DNA from 2 places in the Spelaeicoccus albus genome. Region 1 is predicted to be linked to the other one. Evidence: riboswitches for the same ligand, from Rfam matches in the RefSeq annotation. Region 1 holds a riboswitch; the other holds the start of a gene.
The links. A riboswitch is a leader RNA that binds a small molecule or an ion and turns the genes downstream of it on or off. The one in region 1 is predicted to bind thiamine pyrophosphate.
Positions count from the first base shown of each region.

Region 2: another riboswitch for thiamine pyrophosphate. It lies ahead of BJY26_RS02840 (ECF transporter S component); the one in region 1 lies ahead of thiM (hydroxyethylthiazole kinase).

Region 1 covers NZ_JACBZP010000001.1:77,262-81,456, reverse strand. Annotated here, with positions in the region: gene BJY26_RS00360 (bifunctional hydroxymethylpyrimidine kinase/phosphomethylpyrimidine kinase) at 1-540, opposite strand, end outside; gene thiE (thiamine phosphate synthase) at 537-1,184, opposite strand; gene thiM (hydroxyethylthiazole kinase) at 1,181-2,011, opposite strand; TPP riboswitch at 2,002-2,094, opposite strand; gene BJY26_RS00345 (M3 family metallopeptidase) at 2,172-4,195, opposite strand, start outside.
Region 2 covers NZ_JACBZP010000001.1:585,579-589,773, reverse strand. Annotated here, with positions in the region: gene BJY26_RS02855 (ABC transporter permease) at 1-11, shown strand, start outside; gene BJY26_RS02850 (ABC transporter permease) at 8-799, shown strand; gene BJY26_RS02845 (ABC transporter substrate-binding protein) at 809-1,723, shown strand; TPP riboswitch at 1,782-1,891, shown strand; gene BJY26_RS02840 (ECF transporter S component) at 1,921-2,535, shown strand; gene BJY26_RS02835 (ABC transporter ATP-binding protein) at 2,536-4,089, shown strand; gene BJY26_RS02830 (energy-coupling factor transporter transmembrane component T family protein) at 4,086-4,195, shown strand, end outside.

The DNA of each region.
Region 1 (4,195 bases):
GCCGAGATGTCCGCCCTTCACCAGTACCCGGACGCCGCAGGAATCGGCCAATTGGCGGCCTTGTGCGAGCGCGTCGTGCCATTGCGTTGCTTCCGCCGACCCGGTCAGCACCGCTAGTTCAGCAAGATTGGGCGTCACCAGGTCGACAACCGTCGCAAGGCTCCGGACGGCGTCCTCCGACGACTTGGCGAGCAGCCGGTCGCCGCTCGTGGCCACCATGACGGGGTCGAGGACGACGATGGGCGGCTTGGCCTCGCTAAGCCAGTCGGTAACCGTGCGCACCACATCGGCGCCGCCCAACATGCCGATCTTGACGGCGTCGATCCGGACGTCTGCGCTCACGGCGTCCAGCTGCTGCCGCAGGAACGACGGAGGGGGAGTGTGCACCGAACGCACTCCGCGCGTGTTTTGCGCAACAAGGGCCGTCACGGCAGCCATGCCGAACCCGCCCACTGCCGCAATCGATTTCAGATCCGCCTGGATGCCGGCGCCGCCGGTCGGATCCGTGCCGGCGATGCTGAGGACTCGGGGCAGGGTCATGAAGCCCACCCAGTCACGAGATCGCGGGCGGCTCGTTCCGGGTCGGTCGACGCGCAGATGGCGGACACGACCGCCACGCCTGCGGCGCCGGCTTGTTTCAGCGCGGGAACGTCGGCACGGCCGATTCCGCCGATCGCCACGCACGGAAGCGACGCCGTGGCCGCGAACCGGGCGAATCCGGCGACGCCGAGCGGGGTGGGATGGTCCGGTTTGGTCGATGTGGCGCGGATCGCGCCCACTCCCAGATAATCCACGGTGCCGGGCGGCATCCGGAGGGCTGCGGCCGCGTGCGCATCCGAATTCGCGGTCAGACCGACGACGGCCTGCGGGCCGACAATCTCGCGAACCAGTTCCACCGGGAGATCGTCCTGGCCGACGTGGACTCCGTGGACGGCTGCTCCGGCCGCCCGCGCGGCAAGGTAGACGTCGACGCGGTCGTCGACGAGCACGAACGCCCGGTCGCCGGCTGCGTCGGCAACGGCGGTCACCTCGTCGAAGAGTTCGCGGCCGCCGGCACTTTTATTGCGGACTTGGATCGTGCGTACGCCGCCGTCGATCGCCGCCCCGACCGTGGCAACGACGCCGCGCCGTCCGCACTGCCCGGCGTCGGTGACCAGGTAGATTCCGCTGCCCGCCGCCGTCATGACAGCGCCGCCCGACGCTCGATGTCGGCGGTGTCCACTGCGGCGAGCGCGTCGAGGAAAAGCCCGGCGAACGTGCCCGGCCCTCCGGCGGATTCGGCGGCCATTTCGGCAGCGGCGGTATAGACCACGGTTGCGGCGGCCGTAGCGTTCAAGACGGCACCCGGGCCGTCGGCCGGTTCGCCGCCGCTACGGTCGGCCCCGGCCACGGCCAGGAATGCCGCCGTGACGGCGCCGAGGGCGCACCCGCCGCCGGTGATCTTCGTCAACAGCGACGTGCCGGACGCCGACCGGATCACTCGAGTGCCGTCCGTGACCAGATCGACGCGACCGGACACGGCAGTGACGGCGCCGCACGACGCGGCAAGCGCTGCCCCGGCCGGCAGCGCGTCGTCCGGCGTATCGATGGCGTCGGTGCCGCGACCGCCGCCGCCCAATTCCGCAAGCGCGATGATCTCGGAGGGGTTGCCGCGCACGGCCGTCGGACGGAAGTCGAGCAGCCCGCGGGCAAGGGCCGTGCGCACCGGGAGGCTGCCGACCGCTACCGGATCGAGCACCCACGGCGTTCCGGCCCGGTGCGCGGCCTTTGCCGCCTCGGCCATGGCATTGCGCTGTTCGGCGTGCGGCGTGCCGGTATTGATCAGCACGGCCGAGGCGATCTCGGCGAACGGACCGGACTCGCGCGGCACGTCGGTCATGGCCGGCGAGGCGCCCAAAGCCAGCAGCACATTGGCCGTGAATCCGGTGACGACGGAATTGGTCAGGCACTGGACGAGCGGATTGGTAGCCCGCACCCGTGCCAATACTTCGGAGGTGTATGCGACGTCCATCGCGACATCCCTTCGCTAGTTCGAACTAGATCAGGTTCGACGGGTCTGCTCTCAGCCGCGCGGCGGCACCCCGTGTCACTGTTTGTCTTTTCACCTTACCGGCCCGCGCCCGGTCGGCGCGACGCGGACGTCGTCCGGCCGGCGCGGAGCGGACGCCGGATCAGTCCCGGTTCAGGCCGCGCCTGCGCAACAACGGCGCGATTTGCGGGTCGCGGCCGCGGAAGTTCCGGAAGGCGTCCATCGGATCGACGCTGCCGCCGCGGCTGAGCAGCGTTTCGCGGAAGTAGTCGCCGCCGACGCGGCCGAGACCGCCGTTTTCCTTGAACCATTCGACGGTGTCGGCGTCGAGCACCTCGCTCCAGATGTAGGAGTAGTAGCCGGCCGAATACCCGCCGGCAAAGATGTGGTTGAAATAGCAGCTGCGATAGCGCGGCGGGATCGCCGGAACGTGCAGGCCGGCCGCGTCCAGCGCTTGCGCTTCAAATGTGATCGGATCGTCGATCGACTCGCCGTCCTCCAAGGAGTGCCAGACCAGGTCGAGCATGGCGGCGGCCAGATATTCGGTGGTGGCGTACCCCTGACCGAACCGTCGTGCCTCGACGATCTTGTCGATCCATTCGACCGGCATGGGCTCGTCGGTCTCGTAGTGGCGAGCGTAATTCGTGATCACCTCGGGCCAGACCATCCACATTTCGTTGACCTGCGACGGGTACTCGACGAAGTCGCGCGGCACGTTCGTTCCCGAGAGGCTCGGGAACGTCACGTTCGAGAACAGCCCGTGCAGCGCATGACCGAACTCGTGGAACATGGTGCGCACCTGGTCGAGCGTGAGAAGCGTCGTTTCGCCGTCCGCCGGCTCGGGGATATTGAGATTGTTGACCACCACGGGTTTTTGCCCCAGCAACGTCGACTGGTCCACGAAGCTGGTCATCCAGGCTCCGCCGCGCTTGGTCGGCCGAGTGAAATAGTCGCCCAGGAACAGGCCGAGCTCACTGCCGTCGGCGTCGTGGACTTCGAAAGTCCGGACGCCGTCATGGTAGGTCGGCAGGTCCGTCCGCTCGTCGAACGTGATGCCGTACAGCCGGTTCGCCGCGTAGAACACGCCGTCGAACAGCACTCGGTCGAGCTCGAAATACGGCCGGAACGCGGCGGTGTCGATGCTGAGCCGCTCCCTGCGGAACTCTTCGGACAAGAAGTGGACGTCCCACGGGTCGACAGCCGTGTCGCTGTCGGATTGTTCGGCGAGCTGGGCGAGTTCGCGGCGTCCGTTGGCCACTGCCGGTGGTGCCAGCTCGGACAACATGGCGCCGGCCGCTTCGGGGGTTCCGGCGGTTTGGTCTTCGATCTGCAGATCGGCGTGCGTTTGGTACCCGAGCAGCTTGGCCCGGCGTGATCGCAGCGACGTGATGCGGCTGACCAGCTTGCGGGTGTCGTTCTCATTGGCGCGGGCGCCGCGAACTATCGAGGCGTCGAACAGTGCTCGGCGGGTTTCCGGGTTCGTGAGCACCGCCAGGTCCGGCTGCACGGTCGGCAGTACCAGCGGCAGGGCGTAGGAGCCGGATCGTCCGAGTTCGTCGGCCGCGTGAGCTGCGGCGCTCACGGCGTCGGCGGAGAGGCCGTCGAGTTCGGCCGGGTCGTCGACGACGAGCGCGGAGTCATTGGTGTCGGCAAGCAGCTTCCGGCCGAACTCGCTGGTCAGCGACGCCAGTTCGGTGTTCATGGCGCGCAATTCATCTTGCTGGGCGTCGTCGAGTTCGGCGCCGGAGCGAACGAAGTCTTTGCGCATTTTGTCCAGTAGCCGGCGCGATTCGGCGTCCAGGTTCTCGGCGTCCGCGTCGATGGCCGTGAGGCGCCGGTAGAGGGCGCGGTTCATCCGAATGGCGTCGCGGTGCGCGGCAAAGCGCGGCGTGACCTCTTCATCGATCGCCTCCATCTCCGGGGTGGCATCGGAGGAGTGCAGCGCGAAGAACGTGTTGGCGACTCGGGTGAGCAGCAGTCCGGACTTTTCGAACGCCGCAACCGTATTGGCGAACGTGGCGGGCTCGTCGCTGCCCGTGATCTCGTCGATTTCGGCGAGCTGTTCGGCGAATCCGCGTTCGAAGGCGGGCAGATAATGCGAGTCGTCGATGACGTCGAACGGCGGCAGCTGATAGGGCAGCGCGCTGGTTTCGAAAAACGGATTGT
Region 2 (4,195 bases), 510 kb from region 1:
TGACGGCATGATCGCGTGGCTGTTCGACCCATCCCACTGGACCGGCCAGACCGGCATCTGGATCCGCGTCGTCGAGCATCTCGCCTACTCCGGGATCACGCTGGCCTTCGCCATGGCGATCGGACTGCCGCTGGGCCTCTACATCGGGCATACCGGGCGCGGCCGGGTCGTCATGGCCGGCATCGCCAACGCCCTGCGCGCCCTGCCGACCCTCGGATTGCTGATCCTGGGCGTGCTCATCATTTCGCCGGTGATCACGAATGACCTGGCGTTCACCCTGCCGTGCATCATCGTGCTCGTCATTTTGGCGATTCCGCCGATCATGACAAACACGTTCGCGGGCGTGGCCGCGGTCCCGGAGGAGATCAAGCAAGCCGGATACGGGATGGGAATGACCAGCCGACAGGTGTTGTGGCAGGTCGAACTGCCGAACGCGCTGCCGCTGATCGTGGCCGGGATCCGAAGCTCGGCGCTCCAGGTCATCGCCACGGCGACGGTCGCGGCGTACGTATCGTTGGGCGGCCTTGGCCGGTACCTCATCGACGGGCTCGCCACGCAGGACTACGCGCAGATGGCCGCCGGATCGCTGCTCGTCGTCATCCTGGCCGTTCTCGTCGAGATAGCGCTGGTCGGCGTGCAAACCCTCATCGTGTCCCCGGGCGTGTCGGCTCGTAAACTCCGACTCACGAATGCCCGGTCGGCACGCGCGGCACAGCGTGCGGAGTCGGATGAGCGCGGCACGGGACCCTCGGCCGCGGGGACGTCAGGCACTACGGACCAAGAGATGGCACACAGATAGGAAACGTTCATGCGAAAGATGGCAATCGTTGCGGCCGCAGTGGCCGGGGTACTCGCCGTGTCCTCGTGCGGTGCGGGGAAAGATCCGCTGAAAAATGACAGCACCGAGGGAGGATCGAACGGGAAGATCATCGTCGGCTCCGCGAACTTTCCGGAAAACTCGCTGATCGCCGAGATCTACGCGGGCGCGTTGAACGATGCGGGCGTGAAGGCCGGCACGAAACTCAATATCGGCCAGCGCGAGGTGTACATCAAGGCAATTAAGGACGGCTCCATCGATCTGGTGCCCGAATACACGGGGAACCTGCTGCAGTATCTGGACAAGAACGCCACGTCGACTGATCCGGCCACAGTGATGAAGCGGCTGAAGAAGGCCGTGCCGAACAATCTGACGGTGCTGGACCCCAGCAAAGCCGCCGATCAGGACTCGGTGACCGTCACCAAGGAGACCGCGAAGAAGTACAACCTGAAGACGATCTCCGATTTGAAGCCGGTGGCATCGAAACTCGTGTTGGGCGGGCCGCCCGAATGGGCCAAGCGAAAGACCGGCGTGCCCGGCTTGAAGAAGGTCTACGGCCTGCACTTCAAGGACTTCAAGCCGCTGGATACCGCCGGTCCGGAGACCGTGACGGCATTGAAGAACGGTCAAGTGCAAGCGGCGAACCTGTTCACCACCGACCCGCAGGTCGCCAAGAACGGTTTCGTGGTGCTGAAAGACGATAAACACCTCTTCCTGCCCGGCAATGTGGTACCGCTGGTGAACAAGAAGAAGGCAACGCCCAAGGTCAAGAAGGTGTTGGACGAAGTCAACAAGAAGCTCACGACGCACGAGCTGACCGCGCTGACCAAAAAGGTGCAACTCGACAAGCTGGACAGCAAGAAGGTCGCCGGCGACTGGCTGGCAAAGAACGGCCTCGGCGGCTGAGCCGGCTCCGGCCGCGGGGCGGACGTTTGGGTCGGCCGCCTGTTCCGACGTACACTTGCCGCAGCGACAGGGGAGCACGGCAAGAGTGCTGAGAGTGCGGTGACGAATCCGCAGACCCTCGAACCTGATCCGGCTAATACCGGCGAAGGGAGTCGAGAGCTCTTTACCCCTCCTGATATGCACAGGAGGTCAGTGCAATGGTTACTGCACACGTTTCGCAGACGCCGCGCGCCGGTAGATTCCGGTGGCGCGTCGTCGACATCGTGATTGCGGCGGTTCTTGGCGTTGCGGCAGGCGTCATCTTTTGGGCCTGGGGCCTGGCGTGGACGCCGCTGAGCAATCTACTGGTGGTCATCGCGCCGCTCAGCGGGCTGCTGGCCGGCGTCTGGCTATTTGCCGGAGTCATCGGCGGGCTGGTCGTCCGCAAGCCCGGTGCCGCCGTCTTCACGGAGATCGTCGCCGCGACGGTCGAGATGGCCATTGGCAGCCAATTCGGCTTCTCCAACTTGATCTGGGGGCTCGCCCAAGGGCTCGGCGCCGAGGTGATCTTGCTGCTCTTCCTCTACCGGAAGTGGGGCGTGGCGGTCGCCGTCCTGGCCGGAGCGGCGTCCGGACTGGTCTGTGGGCTGATGGACACGACGTTCACGGACTCGGCGGCGTGGAGCGCCGCTTGGAAATCCCTGTACACGGCGTGCACCATCGTCTCGGGCGCGGTGCTCGGCGGCCTGCTCTCCTGGGTGGCCGTGCGAGCGTTGGCACGCACCGGCGCGCTGAACCGGTTCGCGGCCGGACGCAGCCGGGAAGCGATTTAAATGGCCGAGCCCGAATTCGCCGGCCCGGTCGGCCCGGCCGCGGTCACCGCACGCGGATGGGGCTGGAGACATGCCGGCCGCAAGGCGTTCGCCGTTTCCGGGCTCGACCTGACAATCGCGCCGGGCGAGAAAATTCTGGTGCTTGGCCCGTCCGGAGCCGGCAAGTCGACGCTGATGGGCGCGCTGGCCGGCGTCCTGGGTGGAGCCGACGAAGGCGAAAGCGTCGGGGAGCTGCTCGTTGACGGCCGGCCCGCATTCGGACCGGGACGGCTGCCCGGCAGGTCGGGGCTCGTCCTTCAAGACCCGGAATCACAGGTTGTCCTGGCCCGGTGCGGCGACGACGTGGCGTTCGGGTGCGAAAACCTCGGCGTGCCTCGTCGCGATATCTGGCCGCGGGTCGATTCCGCGCTGCGCGCCGTCGGGCTCCCCGTTGAACGCGATCGGCCGACGACCGCCTTGTCCGGCGGACAAAAGCAACGCTTGGCGCTGGCCGGCGTGCTGGCCATGCGGGCCGGGCTGATTCTGCTGGACGAGCCGACGGCGAATCTTGACCCGGACGGCGTCCGGCAGGTTCGAGAGGCGGTGGTGGCCGCCACCGCGTCGCGTCAGGCCACGACGCTCATCGTTGAACATCGGGTCGCGGTATGGCGGGACGTCGTCGACCGGATCATCGTCCTGGCGCCGGGCGGCGGGGTGTTAGCGGATGGCGAGCCGGACGACGTCCTGGGTCGGCACGGCCGCATGCTTGCCGAAGCCGGCGTCTGGGTGCCGGAATTTCCACCTGCCCTGCCTGGGCGCGGCAGGCGTCCGGCCGGACCGGAACTTCTCCGGGCCAACGGCCTGACGGTCGGCCGCGGGGGACGACGTCGCTTCTTTTCTCGGGAGCGACGGCCGGCGGGGGGCGTGCCGGCTGCCGGCGACATCGACGTGCGCATCCGCTCGGGACGGTGCTTGGCCATCAGCGGACCGAACGGGTCCGGCAAATCCACGCTCGCGCTGACATTGGCCGGGCTGCTGCCGGAATTGGGCGGCGCCGTGGAAGCCGCGTCCGAACTGGCCGGCGATGCCGGCAGCGAGCCGAACGAGTGGTCCTCGCGTGAGCTCCTGACCCGGATCGGCGTCGTTTTCCAAGACCCGGAACTGCAATTCTTGACCGGATCGGTCGATGACGAACTCGCTCTCGGGCTGGTGAAGGCCGGCGTGCCGCCGGAACAACGCCGTGCGCGCATCGACGAGTTGTTGAACAGGCTGCGCTTGTCGGGGTTGGCCCGGGCCAACCCGTTCACATTGTCGGGTGGGGAGAAGCGGCGCCTTTCCGTGGCTACCGCTCTTGCCACCGCTCCCAAGGTCGTCGTGTTGGACGAGCCGACGTTCGGACAGGACGCCGGAACCTGGGCCGAACTCGTCGCGTTGCTTCGTGAACTGCTGGATTCGGGTAGCGCCGTCGTAGCGGTCACGCACGACGCCGACTTCATTGACGCGCTGGCCGACGACCGCTTGCAACTCGGACCGGCCGTGCAGCCCGCGGGCGAGTCGAGGCGGGCCGTCGCATGAGCATCATGGCGGCACCGGTGCGTGCGACACCAATCTCCCGGGCGAACGCCGTGGCCAAAATGACTGCCGCCCTGATCCTCACCGCGACGCTGGTGCTGTCGATCGA